Saccharophagus degradans 2-40: one gene and its partners. The protein of the gene in region 1 interacts with the protein of each later gene in a pairwise test. Links are inferred from orthologs where the notes say so. Each region holds a gene or a part of one and is shown on either strand. Other genes may lie near its edges.

Region 1 (5,075 bases):
GGAATGATTGCTGGAAGTTGGCGTTGTTTTGAATAATGGCATCTACTAGTAAGGCGCCTGCGGCCTCGGGGTGCGAGCGCACCACTAAGTTGGTGGCCTTTATTTTGCTTCGGTCCACCAATGGCGGCAGCGAGCAGCCAATTACCGAACAGGCTTGGCCGTACATATCTCTGTAGGGTTGCACAGTGCTTAGTTCGTCAAACTTGTACCAAGCTATTTGTGCTACTAGCGCGCAGCTTGCCAGCGCTATAAGCGGTAGCCAAAGCAGTTTGGATTGGCTCCAGTTGCGGCTAGTTTTATAGGAGAATTCAACGGGCTCGGGTTCTATCGAGTGGATAAACTGATAGTTACCCGCATCGTTATCTTCGTCATCTAGGTCGTCGTAATGCGCAGTTTGCGCGTAGTGATTGGCCGCTGCATCCTCATCTTCGTCGAGATCGATGGTAAACGTGGGCTTACGTTTCGCCGGTGGCTCGTCTTCTTCAATTATTTGAAAGGGCGATGTGCGTGCTGGCGGCTGCTCTTTGGGCGTGCTGTTCGACGGCTTATTTTCGTCGCCGAAGTCGCGCTCGTTGGTCGGGCCCTTGCGAAGTACGTAGTTGTCGCTTTCGTTATTTGAATCGCTGCTGGGGTGGGTGTCGTCTAAGAGGTTTAGTGCCCAGCTTTCGTCATCGGAGCTTTCTTGATCGTTTTCATCTTGAGCTAGTTCGCGCTCGAAGAGGTTGGTTTCGTGCTGGCCGGCAGACTTGGCGAAAAAGAAGGTATCTTCAAATTCGCTTTGAGATTCGTCTGTAATTTCGTCCTCGACGCCCATGTCGTCGCTTATCAAGATATCATCTTCATCATCAACGGGTGCCGCGGGTTTAGGTTCGGGCTTGGGTTGAGAGATAAGGTTTTCTTTCGCGTTAAAAATATTTAAGCATGAGCCACAGCGCACCGCACCTTTTGCCGACTTTAAGTGGGCTTCGGTGATGCGAAAGGAGGTTGTGCATTTTGGGCAGCGCGTAATCGCGTCAGACATGCCTTAACAGTCCTTTTTAGCTGTAATGGTGGTGGTTCCTTGTGTGCTCATCTTAATTTTTTGTTGCCGCTCTAAATGTAATGGGCGCTAATGTTATTCCGAGTGCCAATGCCAAGTATAGGGGCTGCGCACAATTGTTGAAATAACGACGCTATTTTTTTATACCTGCTAAACAGATCCACTCGTCTTTTTCGCGCACTTCTGTGAACTCAATCGCGTGTTCATAGGCGCTAATAATGCTGGTGCGCTGGGTGCCAAGTACGCCAGATAAGCAGATTTTACCGCCACTTTTAACCAGTGCTATAAGTGCGGGGGCAAGCTCTACGAGGGGGCCGGCAAGAATATTTGCCAATACCATGTCTACCGGCTCTTTCGGTGCGCGCTGTGGCATAAATACTGGGAAAGCTTCTTTGGCTAATCCGTTGCGCACGGCGTTTTCTTGGGTGGCCAATAGTGCTTGCGGGTCTATATCTACACCCACGGCGCTGTTTGCGCCCATAAGCAGGCCGGCAATACCTAATATACCAGAGCCGCAACCGTAATCGATAAGCTCTAGGTTTTTCACATCTTGTTGCGCCAGCCACTCTAAACACATAAATGTTGTGGGGTGGGTGCCTGTGCCAAACGCTAGGCCCGGGTCGAGCAGTAAGTTAATCGCGTTGGGGTCGGGGGGCGAAAGCCAGCTCGGGCAAATCCAAAAGTGCGGCCCACATTGAATGGGGTGATAATTCTTTATCCACTCGCGCTCCCAGTCTTTATCTTCTAGTACATGCCAGTGGTGGTGGGGTAGCTCTTCACCGTAGTGGTTTTGTACTTTTTGCCAGGTTTCATCGGTGCTAATGTCTGCTTCGAACAGCGCGGTAATGCGGGTGTCGCTCCACAATGGTGTTTCGCCTAAGGCAGGCTCAAAGATAGGTTGGTCTGCGTTATCTTCAAGTGTTACGGCCTGTGCGCCAGCGGCAAGCGCTGCGGATTCTACGGCGGGTGCCTGTTCTGGGGTGACATTAATGCGAAGTTGCAACCAAGGCATAAATTGGGTTCTCTGAATAAAATAAGCCGCAAGGTGCGTTAGCAGGCTTGCGGCTGGAGCAGAAGCCCGCAGGCTCCGCTTTGTGGTGTGGCTTGGTGTTAACTTTAAGTGTTACAGCCCAAGCTTTTTCTCTAAGTAGTGAATGTTTACACCGCCTTTGGCGAACTCACTGTCACGGACCAAGTCTTTTTGCAGGTCTGTGTTGGTTTTAATTCCACCTACCACGAGCTCATCTAAGGCAACACGCATACGACGCAGTGCAATATCACGGGTTTCGCCGTGGGTAATGATTTTGGCAATCATTGAATCGTAGTAAGGCGGTACGCTGTAGCCACCGTAAAGGTGAGAATCTACACGTACACCCAAGCCGCCTGGCGCGTGGAATTTTTCCACTTTACCTGGGCAAGGCATAAAGGTTTTTGGGTCTTCAGCGTTAATGCGGCACTCAAATGCGTGACCGTTAAGCTTAATGTCCGCTTGGGTTACGCTTAATTTGTGGCCTGCGCACACGCGAATTTGCTCTTTAATAAGGTCGAAACCAGTAATCATTTCTGTTACAGGGTGTTCAACCTGAATACGGGTGTTCATTTCAATGAAATAGAAGTTGCCGTCTTCGTAAAGGAATTCAAATGTACCGGCACCGCGATAGCCAATTTCGATACAGGCTTTAACGCATGCTGCGTAAACTTCTTCGCGGATGGCCATATCTATGCCAGGCGCTGGAGCTTCTTCCAATACTTTTTGGTGGCGACGTTGCAGTGAGCAGTCGCGGTCAAAAAAGTGCACGGCGTTGCCTTGGCCATCGGACATTACCTGAACTTCCACGTGACGTGGGTTTTGCAGGTATTTCTCCATGTATACGGTGTCGTCGCCAAAGGCTGCGCCCGCTTCTGCTTTGGTTAGCTGGATGGAGTTCCAAAGTGCGGATTCGGTGTGTACAACACGCATACCGCGACCACCGCCACCGGCAGCAGCTTTAATAATTACAGGGAAGCCAATGCGGTTGCCAATGCGAATGCATTCTTCGCGGTCGTCGGGCAGGGCGCCCCCAGAGCCGGGTACAGTTGGTACGCCTGCTTTTTTCATGGCTTCAATTGCGCACACTTTGTCGCCCATCATGCGAATTACGTCTGGGTCTGGCCCTATAAACGTAAAACCACTTTTTTGCACTTGCTCTGCAAAGTCGGCGTTTTCAGCTAGAAAACCATAGCCTGGGTGCACGGCAACAGAATCGGTGATTTCCATGGCCGCAATAATAGCGGGGATGTTTAAGTAGCTGGCGGTAGAAGGGTGTGGGCCAATGCATACAGATTCATCGGCAAGGCGCACGTGCTTCAGGTCGCGGTCGGCTTTGGAGTATACCGCCACGGTTTTTATATCCAGCTCCTTACATGCACGCAGAATACGCAGCGCAATTTCGCCGCGGTTTGCGATAAGGACTTTATCGAACATAAGTTATATTCCCGAGTCGGTTATACGATGGTTACGAGTGGTTGATCGAATTCGACAGGCTCGCCATCTTTTACTAGAACGGCTTCAATGGTGCCGGACTTGTCCGCTTCTATTTGGTTCATCATCTTCATGGCTTCGATAATGCAGATAACGTCACCTTCTTTAACGCTTTGGCCAACGGTTACGAATGGTGCGGCGCCAGGGCTTGGGCAGCTGTAGTAGGTGCCTACCATTGGCGATTTAACTTCGTGGCCAGAGCTAGCCGGTGCGGCAGCAGGTTCTGCTGGTGCAGCCGCTGGAGCGGCGGCAACGGGTGCAGCAGCAACTGGTGCAGGTTGTACTGCCGCTGCAGCTTGTACCACAGTGCGTGAACCGCGGCTGATGCGTACTGATTCTTCGCCTTCACGGATCTCCAATTCTTCTACGTTGGATTCCTCGAGCAGCTCTATTAATTTTTTGATTTTGCGAATGTCCATTAAACCCTCTCGTTTGCAAGCGCTAACTAATGTAGTTGGTTGATTGTTCGTTTGTTTATTAACTGTCTAGCTTGGCAAAAGCCGCCTGTAGGGCTAGCTCGTAACTTTGAGCACCAAAGCCACAAATAACGCCTTGTGCCAAGTCAGAAAAATAAGAATGATGCCGGAATGCTTCGCGAGTATGCACATTGGAAAGGTGGCATTCGATAAATGGAATATCCACCGCGGCAAGTGCGTCGCGCAGCGCAACACTGGTGTGGGTAAAGGCAGCTGGGTTGATAATAATAAAATTAATACCTTCACCCTTGGCATCGTGAATACGGTTAATTAGCTCGTATTCGGCGTTGCTTTGTAGGGCTTGGAGGTGGTGACCTTTGGCGATGCACATTTCAGTTAACGTGCTATTGATGTCAGCCAGCGTGGTGGCGCCGTATATTTCTGGCTCGCGGGTGCCCAGTAGGTTGAGGTTGGGGCCGTGTAATACCAGAATGGTTGCCATCGCTTTTTCCTGCCCGTGTTGAAACTGTTAGGATTAGCGAGCCTTGAGTGAATGCTCAATGACTGCATAGCCTGAGTTGGGTGGCCACCGGCTGTTTTCAGCAATGGCCACCAATGGGTCGGGATTGTGCCTAAAATGAATGGCTATGTCTATGACCCGCTAACAATTTAGCGGGATTTCTCTGCAGTTTGCTTAATTTTGCCGAAGTTTAAGGCACTGCCTTCTGCATGGCTTCTAAAACGAGCGATTTGGATAGGAACTGAGGTAGTACTACAGGCGGCGTATCTGGCGTGGCGGGGTACATTAAATACAGCGGTACGCTGTTGCGACCAAACTGCTCTAAGTATTGGGTGATTGCCTCTTCGCCATTGGTCCAATCACCTTGCATCATCACTATACCTAATTCTTCTGCCTTGTTCTGTACCTCTTCGGTATTTAGCGCCACAAATTCGTTTACTTTGCAGGTAGTGCACCAGTCGGCCGTTAAATCTACAAATACAGGGGTGCCTTCTTTTCTATATGCGGCTAAGTCGCGTGCAGAGTAGGGTTCCCATTCGTATTGTGTGGGTGCGGCAAACCACTTGGCTGCTATCGCAA
Region 2 (4,956 bases), 1.8 Mb from region 1 along the record:
ATCGAACTCCAAGGGAATATTGCGCCACAAAGCATGCACTATACCCAGCACGGTGTAACATTCACGCTCGGTATTAACTAAAATCCGAATTGCACGAATATCGTAAACCTGCGAGAAGTCGATATTTTTTTTGCGCATTTTGCGCCAGATACTGTAAATGTGCTTGGCCCGTCCAAACACATCTGCCTCAATAGCTTCGGCTGATAATTGGGTTTTAATTATGCCAATAACATTTTCAATATATTCTTGTCGGTCTAGCCTGCGTTCATCTAATAACTTAGCTATATATTTGTAATCGTATGGGCGCAAATACCTAAAAGAAAGGTCTTCTAGCTCCCATTTTATATGACCAATACCTAAACGGTGAGCAAGTGGAGCGTATATATCAGCCACTTCATGCGCTACACGCTGACGCTTTTCTAAAGGGGCTTTTTTAACGGCGCGAATTGCACAGGTTCGCTCAGCCAGCTTGATAAGCGCGACGCGAACATCATCAACCATGGCAACCAGCATTTTACGAACATTTTCAGCCTGCTCTGCAGACTCCTGCCCAAAAACAGATTCGCCAGAGTGATTGGTGAGCCCACTGATAGCCGCCATCTGTCGTACACCATCAATTAAACGGTGCACTCCTCGACCAAAAAGCTCATTCACCACTTCCGTAGAAATTTTATTTTCGCGAACACTGCGATAAAGTAACGCGGCAGTTAAAGATTCTGCATCCAACTGTAATTCGGCCAGAATTTCTGCCATATCCAGCCCGGCGTTAAGGGTGGTATACCCCTCGCCCCAACCGGTTAACTTATCACCGGGCAGCCCTTCAACTTCGATTACTTTTTCGCATGCTAATGCGAGAGCTTTTTTGCCATCATCATCTATTTCAGAAAGATCGCGCAGGCGCTCTATCCATGCATCTACGTCCAATTCCCCAGACGATGTAAGTGGCTTATCTACTCTAACTTGTACCATATTCGTTTCTTTTATTTCTGCGGCAGAAATTTTCTAGCGGCTGCATGAGCGAAATCCCCATTAGCCGCAACGTAATGCAGCTGCTTTAAGAATTAAACACACCTGACGATAAGTAGCGATCTCCGCGATCGCAAATTATAGCTACTATAACGGCGCCCTCTGTACTCGCGGCGATATCTAACGCTGCCGCAACGGCTCCGCCTGAAGAAACACCACAAAACACACCTTCTTTTTTTGCTAAAAGGCGCATGGTTTCTTCGGCTTTTTGTTGTGACATTTGCACAACGCTATCAATATTTTCATCGGTAAAAATAGTCGGCATATACTCTTGTGGCCATGCTCTAATACCGGGAATAGCCGCTCCTTCTGCAGGTTGCAAACCGACCACCTGTACATTCGGGTTTTGGCTTTTTAAGAACTTAGAGGTGCCCACTATGGTGCCCGTAGTACCCATCGAGCTTACAAAATGAGTAACCGTACCGCCGGTTTGCTGCCAAATTTCTGGGCCAGTGCCAGTAAAATGAGCAAGAGGATTATCTGTATTACTAAATTGATCTAACACCACCCCTTCACCGCGTGATGCCATCGCCTGCGCCAAATCCCTTGCGCCCTCCATGCCCTCGGCTTTGGACACCAAGATAAGCTTAGCACCATAAGCCGTCATTGCCGCTTTGCGCTCTTCTGTCATATGATCGGGCATAATAAGGATCATATTATAGCCCTTAACAGCAGCCACCATTGCTAAGGCTATGCCTGTATTACCACTGGTAGCCTCAATAATCGTATCGCCTGGTTTTATTGCCCCAGCGGCTTCTGCGCGCTGAATCATCGAGAGTGCAGGCCGATCTTTGACGGACCCACCAGGGTTATTACCTTCCAACTTAACTAAAACTGTATTTTTCTCGCAACCAGGAAGGCGCTGTAAACGAACAAGGGGGGTATTCCCAATAATTGCTTCTATTGTGGGGTATTCCATAGTGCGAAAAAATCTCTTTTATCCGGCAGGCTCTGTGCAAATTGTATTTGCGTAATGTGTCAACCATTGAGAGCGCCAAAAAACAATTTTTGGGGCACTTCAAGTAAACAAAACGCCTGTTTACACATACACATTACAAATTAACGCGGCATTATACTCGGCTAACAACTAAAGGGGTATCGCCACCCGAAAATCGGGTTATTTCCCCTAGGCTTTGTGTAATAACAGCTAGATATTCCTCTACAAATGAGCAAAATCCCACTTAACTGAGTAAAACAGTTACACTTGGGTCTATTTTGATAGCTGCGTTAATTCTTATATATGTTTTGCGCTTGCAATAAACAGCTATACAATCGCCTATCAATTTCACCGGCCCGCTAAGTCGCGGTACGAGATATACACCGATTATTATTAATAGCTTAGGTTTTTAATAAATGAAATCTCAATCAGTTCAAACGGAATTGTTTCGTCTCATTACAGTACCTGTGTTTGCGGCCTGCTTTATTTTGGCGTCCACTTTTTTCTATCTACAAAAAAGTCACATAGAAGACCAATTTAGCAACAACAAACACCTAGCTACCGAGCTACTAAACAGCGTTGTATTCTCCAATAAAGCGAGCACAAACCCCTTCGCCGAAGCGGCCAATGCTTTGCTCGCCACAGGCGATTATCGTTCGATTGTTGTAAGCAGTGCTACAGGGCAACAAATCGCAAGCTACGGCCTGCCTTTACGTACACACAGCTATCAAACCCAACTAGGCGTAGAATCGCAGTGGACTCACGAAGATTCTCTTATCTATTCATTTCCACTCAAAAAATCTAACTTACAAAGTAGCACCCCACTCTGGGTGATAATTGCTATAGATAAACGCAGCTGGGCTATTAGCGAGTATCAAGGCACTATTACAATATTACTTGCTGGCTCACTGTGTTTGTTTCTAACATTCTACTTTGCGCGACGCTTCCGCGATGCCCTTGCCACACCCTTGCAAAAAATTGAAACTGGCTTAAGAGATTTTCTTAAGGGTAATTTCGAAAAAAGCATTACTATCGAGCCCTCCTCAGTATTTAAAGACCTAGCCTCTAATATTAACCGTCTTGGCGCACTGCAAAAATCCGCCAATGACGAACTTCAACTTAATATAGATCAATCCACACATGAACTGCGTGAAACACTAGAAACGGTAGAAATACAAAATATAGAATTGGATATAGCGCGCAAATCTGCCCTGCAAGCCAGCCGAGTTAAAAGTGAGTTTTTGGCAAACACCAGCCACGAAATACGCACCCCCCTAAACGGGATATTGGGCTTTTCCGAACTTCTTCGTAAAACTGAGCTGAATAACCAGCAAGTAGACTACCTCACCACTATAGAAGAGTCTGCTAAAGGCTTGCTCACCATTATCAACGATATTCTAGACTTTTCACGCTTAGAAATAGGTACGCTTACTCTGGAATATAAGCCAGTTAAAATACGCCAATTAATTGAAGACACCCTTAAATTACAAACCCCCGCTGCGAATGAAAAAAATATTCGCATGCTCACCATTATTGACCACGATGTACCCGAAAACCTGCTTGGCGACCCGCTTCGCTTGAAGCAGGTGCTAAGCAATCTGGTTTCCAACGCCATAAAATTTACAGATGTTGGCTATATTTTACTGGGCGTTAGCAAAGACCAAAGCTCTGAGAATCAATTCACTTTAAAGTTTAGAGTTACCGATAGCGGTATAGGCTTATCTCAAGATCAACAGGAGCGACTATTCGACCCGTTTACCCAGTTGGATTCGAGTGAAAGCCGGCTACACGGCGGTACCGGCCTAGGTTTGGCCATCGCAAAAGGCCTTGTGGACCGAATGAATGGCACTATAGGTGTAGAAAGCACCCTAGGAAAAGGGGCCACATTTTGGTTTACAAGCACCCTAGGTAGAAGCCCGAGCGCGAGTGCAAAACAAACCTATTTAGCGGGCACTTTGCGCGGCGTGCACGCGCTAGTATTCGATCACAGTAATATGGGGCGAATGGAAATTACCCACTACCTAACCGGTTGGGGGGCAAAAGTTTGCGAGACTGGCGAGATGGAGGACATTGAACCTCAAATAAGCTTCTTTAGTAATAGCGAGCCAGTAGATATAGCAATTATCGATAGCATGATTGATATCAAAACATTCGATCGTCTGCGTATTTGCGAACACGTGACTCAGCTAAACCATCGTTTCAATATTCCTGTAATTATTTTGGCTCCAAGCAGTATTCAACGCATACTAGAGCCACACCTAGCCGGCACCAATAGCCTATTTATTAATAGACCACTTTTTTGTAACAAGCTGCATCAAACCATTTGCGAACAATTAGAAATTGTAGCTACTGAGAATATTGAAAGTAGAACCTATCTTCACCAGCACGAACCGCTTGAACAGCAACAGGTGAATATACTTGCGGTAGATGACAACCCCGCTAACTTAAAACTTGTAACAGAGCTGCTTAAAGGGTTAAACATTAATGTGACGCCTGTGGAAAGTGGCGAACAAGCAATTGCCCAAATAAAAGATTCCCATTTTGATTTGATTCTAATGGATATTCAAATGCCCTCTATGGATGGTATTGAAACTACCGGCCATATTCGTGAACTTGAAACAAGCGGCCCACGAACACCCATAATTGCACTTACCGCCCATGCAGTCAGCGAGCAAAAATCCAGATTATTACTCGCAGGCATGGATGATTGTTTAAGCAAGCCCGTGAGCGAAAGCGAATTGCGCCATGTTATTGAACGCTGGACCAATGTAACTATTGCCACCAAGATTGCGCCCACCAACCCGGCACCTGTTGCAAGCGCATTAATTGAGCACTCACCTAACGCCGATAAAACCGGTGAGAATCAACCCGCAACAGATAGTCAAGCTGCCGCCATTGTAGATCGTGCGCTAGGCCTAAGCCTTACCAACCAAAACCCTAGCCTGGCCGGCGATATGCTTTCAATGCTTATAGAAACACTACCCGATGTGCTT
Region 3 (4,967 bases), 3.3 Mb from region 1 along the record:
CTGGCGAATAGATTAATAGGTGTAAGTCCTCTGCTTTGTAAGGTGTAGCGCACCGCCGAGGCCCCGAGTTATGCGCGGCTAATAGCAGCCAGCTTTCATCAAGTGTTAGCGCGTGTTTAATCCCATTCTAGTCCGCCCGCTTGGTATTCAATTACTCGGGTTTCAAAAAAGTTTTTTTCTTTGCGAATATTGGCTTGCTCATCTAGCCAAGGCAGTGCGCATTTAGCCTGCGGGAAGGGTTCTTCTAAGCCCAGCTGGCGCGCGCGGCGGTTGGCGATAAATCTAAACTGTTCTATATGGTCGTTGGCGCTGTAGCCTAAAATTGGCTCGCGTAATATATAGCGCGCGTAATTTGCCTCGGCTTCGTCGGCTTCTTCCCACATGGTTTTAATTGCGTCTACATCTATGTTGGTGCAGTTTTCTATAATAATCTGCGATACGGTTTGAATGCCAAAGGCGCAGTGCATGGTTTCGTCGCGCATTATGTATTGCAGTTGTTCTGCTGTGCCTTTCATTAAACCGCGGCGCTGCAGAGCAAATATTGGGCTAAAACCATTGTAAAACCAACAGCCTTCAAACACTGCGGCAAAAAAGATATAGGCCAATATAAAATTGTTAAGTTGGTCTGGGTCGGTTAGGTCTATATCGCTGCGCAAAATACTTTCTAGTCTGCGGTTGGCCATTTGTATTTTGGCGTTTATTTCTGGCACCACGCGGTAGCGGTTATATATTTCACCTTGATCAAGGCCGAGGGTTTCTATGCAGTGTTGGTAGGTCCATGTGTGCAGGGCTTCTTCATACACTTGGCGGGCTTGGTATATTTGTAGTTCTGGTGCGGTCATTTTTTCCATCACCGCAAGGCCAATGTTGCGCATGGCTAAAATGTCGGAGGTGGTGAGGTATGACAGCACATTTTCGTACATGTGGCGCTCAGCTTCGGTGAGGTTGTGTTTGTAGTCGTACACATCCTGCGACATGTTTATATCCAGTGGGGTCCAATGGTTTTTATTGGCGTTTATAAAAAAGTCCCACGCCCAAGGGTACTTAAAGGGCGCTAATTGGTTGATGTCTGTGTGGCCGTTAATCACGCGTTTGTCACTTGCGCAAACTGGGGCCTGCGCGTTCGGGGTGGCAGCTTGGCCTGCTAGGGCAGAGCGGGGTTGCTCGGTTGTGGTGCCAGTAGGGGCGGGTTTGGCGTTGTTTAGGGTGTCCCAGTCGAGCATGGCTTTGTCCTCGCGCTAACTATATGTGGTTGTTTAAGCTTGTTTTGCCACTATATATAGGTGTGATGCGGTGCGAAATGGCAATCAAGCAGAGGCTTGATTTACATCAGATAAGCGCAAAATTAAGGGGTGTGTAGCGCAATGCATTGCCGTGTCTTTAGGGGCGGAATTGGCGCTATTTGTGGTATCATGCGCGCAATTTGCCCAAGCAAGAGCTTAAGCGCTATGCATTGTCCCTTTTGCAGTGAAACAGATACCAAAGTAATCGACTCTCGATTAGTGGCCGACGGAGCCCAAGTGCGCCGTCGCCGTGAGTGTTTAACCTGTCACGACCGCTTTACCACGTTCGAAACCGCAGAGCTGGTTATGCCGCGTGTTATTAAGCAAGATGGCACCCGCGAGCCATTCGACGAAGAGAAGTTGCGCGCAGGTTTGCAGCGCGCGTTAGAGAAGCGGCCGGTAAGCGTAGAGGCCATTGAATCGTCTGTGCAAAACGTTAAGCATTACCTGCAAGCATTGGGTGAGCGTGAAGTTAAGTCATTAATGATTGGCGAGAAAGTCATGGAAGAATTGCGTAGCCTAGACCAAGTTGCCTATGTGCGCTTTGCGTCTGTGTACCGTAGTTTCCAAGATTTAAGCGAGTTCCAGCAGGAGATAGACCGCCTGCAAAAACCGAAGCCAAGCCCAATAAAGTAAGCCCTAATTTTTTGTTTGCCGGTGCACCTGCAGTGCGGGCGCACCGTTAAGCCCTATTGTGAAATACCCCATGTCTAATTATTCAGTTGCTGACCAACGCTTTATGACGCGCGCAATGCAACTTGCTCGCGAAGGCACTTACACCACAACCCCTAATCCACGGGTGGGCTGTGTGTTGGTGGATGCAGCGAATAACATTGTGGGCGAGGGCTACCACGTGCGCGCCGGCGAAGGTCACGCAGAGGTCAACGCCATTGCCGATGCTGGCGCTGCCGCACGCGGAACAACAGCTTATGTCACCCTAGAGCCGTGTAGTCACACCGGTAAAACCGGCCCCTGCTGCGAAGCGTTAGTTGCGGCAGGTGTAAGCCGCGTTGTGTATGGCATGGAAGACCCCAACCCCAAAGTGGCGGGCAGGGGCTTAGATCACCTCGAAGCCGCAGGCATTCAAGTAGATGGGCCGGTGCTAGAATACGATGCCTACGAGCTTAACCCTGGTTTTATAAAGCGCATGCGTCAAGGCTTGCCGTTAATTCGCATCAAAATGGCAATGAGCTTAGATGGCCGCACCGCAATGGCCGACGGCACCAGCAAGTGGATTACCAGCCCCAGGGCGCGCGACGATGTACAGCGTTTGCGCGCGCGCAGTTGCGCTCTTATTACAGGTGTAGACTCGGTTTTGTTGGACGACCCATCGCTAACCGTGCGCCTGTCGGACGATGCCCGCCAACCATTGCGGGTAATTGTAGATAGTAAGTTGCGCCTACCTAAAGATGCCGCCATTCTTAGCCAGCCTGGTAAAACCGTCATCGCTACCTGTGCTAATGTAAATCAAGCACAAAGCCCCTATGGCGACACCGAAATTTGGACGCTGCCCGAAAAAGACGGCCGTGTTAGCCTGCAAGCCCTAGCGCGCAAGTTAGCGCAGCAAGAGTGCAATGAAGTATTGGTAGAAACTGGCGCAACTCTGGCCGGTGCATTTGTATCCAGTGGGCTAGTGGATGAGCTTGTTATTTACATGGCAGGCAAACTATTGGGCAGTACCGCCCGTCCGTTGTTTGATATACCCATCAGCAAAATGAGCGCCCAATTGCCGTTATCTATTACCGATATTCGTGCAATTGGCGATAACTGGCGTATTACCGCCATTCCAGACCCAGAAGGTTAGCAGAAGGTTAGAGCGCAACTATGTTTACCGGTATTGTTGAAGCCAAAGGCACCATAGCCAAACTAGAGCCGCGCGACGGCGATGTGCGGTTGTGGGTAACCGCCCCCGATCTCGACTACAGCGATGTAGCTTTGGGTGACTCGATAGCCACCAATGGCGTGTGTCTAACCGCTGTGCAGTTGCCGGGTAACGGCTTTGCTGCGGATGTATCGCGCGAAACCTTAAGCTTAACTACCTTGGTAAATTGGCAGCCCGGCACTGTGGTTAACCTAGAAAAAGCACTTACCCCGCAAACCCGCTTGGGGGGGCATATAGTAAGTGGCCATGTAGATGGCGTAGGGGAAGTGGTGTCGCGTCACCCAGATGCGCGCTCGGAGCGATTTACTATTCGCGCCCCTAAAGAATTGGCGAAATACATTGCTCACAAGGGGTCTATAACCGTCGACGGCACCAGTCTTACCGTAAATGCCGTAAATGGTGATTTATTCGAGCTGAATATTGTGCCCCATACGCTGCAATGGACCATAATTGATAGTTATACCGCGGGCACCAAAGTAAATTTAGAAGTGGACGTAATAGCCCGCTACTTAGAGCGCTTACTGCTAGGCGACAAGGCTGCCGAGCCCAATGCGCAAAGCGAGATGACCGTACAGTTTTTAGCGGAAAACGGCTATTTAAAATAAGGTAACGAAAGGTTTACTGGCTTTATGGAACTGAATACCACAGAAGAAATTATTGATGAAATCCGTCAGGGCCGCATGGTTATCTTGATGGACGACGAAGATCGCGAAAACGAAGGCGATCTTATTATGGCTGCCGAGCAAGTGCGCCCCGAAGACATTAACTTTATGGCGACCCACGCCCGCGGGTTAATTTGTTTGACCCTGTCGGAAGAGCGCTGCAAGCAACTCGATTTGCCTCTTATGGTACGCGACAATCACGCCGCGCATTCCACTAACTTTACCGTATCTATCGAGGCGGCCGAGGGCGTAACAACGGGAATTTCCGCCGCCGACCGCGCGCGCACCATTCGCGCTGCGGTTAAACGCGATGCTTTGCCACGCGATTTAGTTCAGCCGGGGCATATCTTCCCGTTAATGTCTCAACCTGGCGGTGTACTAAGCCGAGCTGGCCACACAGAGGCAGGCTGCGACTTGGCGCGTTTGGGTGGCTACGAGCCAGCTGCCGTTATAGTGGAGATTATGAACGAAGATGGCAGCATGGCGCGCCGCGAAGATTTAGAAAAATTCGCAAAGCTGCACAATATTAAAATTGGCACCATCGCCGATTTAATTCAGTACCGTGCCATTAACGAAAAAACCGTTACCTGTATTAACGAGCGCACCGTACACACCAATCACGGCGAATTTATTTTAAAAACCTATTTAGATAAAGCGCGCAAAGAGTGCCATTTTGCCTTACTGAAAGGCGAGGTTCGCCCCGACGAACCCACGCTTGTGCGTGTGCATGTGGGCAACACCGCGCGCGACGTATTAGGTGTGCAGCGCACCGACATGGATAACCTTTCGTGGAGCTTCCAAGATGCCATGAAACGCGTGGCAGAAGAGGGCAACGGCGTGCTGGTATTAATTTGCCACAACGAAACCACCGAAGAAATTGAAGAAAGTATCGATTGGATGCTAAGCGGTAAAAAAGCGCGCCCTCGCCAAGACGTAGCCTACAAACAAGTGGGTACCGGTTCGCAAATACTTAAAGATTTAGGCGTAAGTAAAATGCGTTTGCTAAGCGCACCTTTCAAATTCAAAGCTATTTCTGGTTTTAATTTAGAAGTTGTGGAATACCTTAAAAACGACGCATAAGCCAACAAGATTGAACAAATATTAGGAGAAAAATATGACCATTAAAGTAATTGAAGGGGA

The links.
Region 2: the proteins of accC (region 1) and cysM interact in binary tests that used the Escherichia coli proteins (3 or more experiments, as listed by UniProt). The link is inferred for Saccharophagus degradans 2-40 from one-to-one orthologs.
Region 3: the proteins of accC (region 1) and ribD interact in binary tests that used the Escherichia coli proteins (3 or more experiments, as listed by UniProt). The link is inferred for Saccharophagus degradans 2-40 from one-to-one orthologs.

Annotation. Positions count from the first base shown.
Region 1 is NC_007912.1:1,055,249-1,060,323, forward strand. What follows is about bases 1,334-4,289. They hold accC (acetyl-CoA carboxylase biotin carboxylase subunit), read right to left. Parts: upstream 3,504-4,289; coding sequence 2,163-3,503; downstream 1,334-2,162. Other genes in these bases: prmA (50S ribosomal protein L11 methyltransferase), read right to left, coding at 1,334-2,051; accB (acetyl-CoA carboxylase biotin carboxyl carrier protein), read right to left, coding at 3,524-3,979; aroQ (type II 3-dehydroquinate dehydratase), read right to left, coding at 4,038-4,289. In the rest of the region: SDE_RS04280 (zinc-ribbon and DUF3426 domain-containing protein), read right to left, coding at 1-1,021; more of prmA, read right to left, coding at 1,173-1,333; more of aroQ, read right to left, coding at 4,290-4,478; SDE_RS04305 (protein-disulfide reductase DsbD family protein), read right to left, coding at 4,687-5,075. UniProt on the Escherichia coli protein: This protein is a component of the acetyl coenzyme A carboxylase complex; first, biotin carboxylase catalyzes the carboxylation of the carrier protein and then the transcarboxylase transfers the carboxyl group to form malonyl-CoA.
Region 2 is NC_007912.1:2,843,618-2,848,573, forward strand. What follows is about bases 1-2,837. They hold cysM (cysteine synthase CysM), read right to left. Parts: upstream 1,946-2,837; coding sequence 1,055-1,945; downstream 1-1,054. Other genes in these bases: relA (GTP diphosphokinase), read right to left, coding at 1-969; SDE_RS11725 (response regulator), read left to right, coding at 2,380-2,837. In the rest of the region: more of SDE_RS11725, read left to right, coding at 2,838-4,956. UniProt on the Escherichia coli protein: Two cysteine synthase enzymes are found. Both catalyze the same reaction. Cysteine synthase B can also use thiosulfate in place of sulfide to give cysteine thiosulfonate as a product.
Region 3 is NC_007912.1:4,396,912-4,401,878, reverse strand. The notes cover bases 1,191-4,038. They hold ribD (bifunctional diaminohydroxyphosphoribosylaminopyrimidine deaminase/5-amino-6-(5-phosphoribosylamino)uracil reductase RibD), read left to right. Parts: upstream 1,191-1,989; coding sequence 1,990-3,087; downstream 3,088-4,038. Other genes in these bases: ribBA (bifunctional 3,4-dihydroxy-2-butanone-4-phosphate synthase/GTP cyclohydrolase II), read left to right, coding at 3,795-4,038; SDE_RS18080 (riboflavin synthase), read left to right, coding at 3,108-3,770; nrdR (transcriptional regulator NrdR), read left to right, coding at 1,449-1,919; SDE_RS18095 (ribonucleotide-diphosphate reductase subunit beta), read right to left, coding at 1,191-1,223. Also shown: more of SDE_RS18095, read right to left, coding at 117-1,190; more of ribBA, read left to right, coding at 4,039-4,907; ribE (6,7-dimethyl-8-ribityllumazine synthase), read left to right, coding at 4,942-4,967. UniProt on the Escherichia coli protein: Converts 2,5-diamino-6-(ribosylamino)-4(3h)-pyrimidinone 5'-phosphate into 5-amino-6-(ribosylamino)-2,4(1h,3h)-pyrimidinedione 5'-phosphate.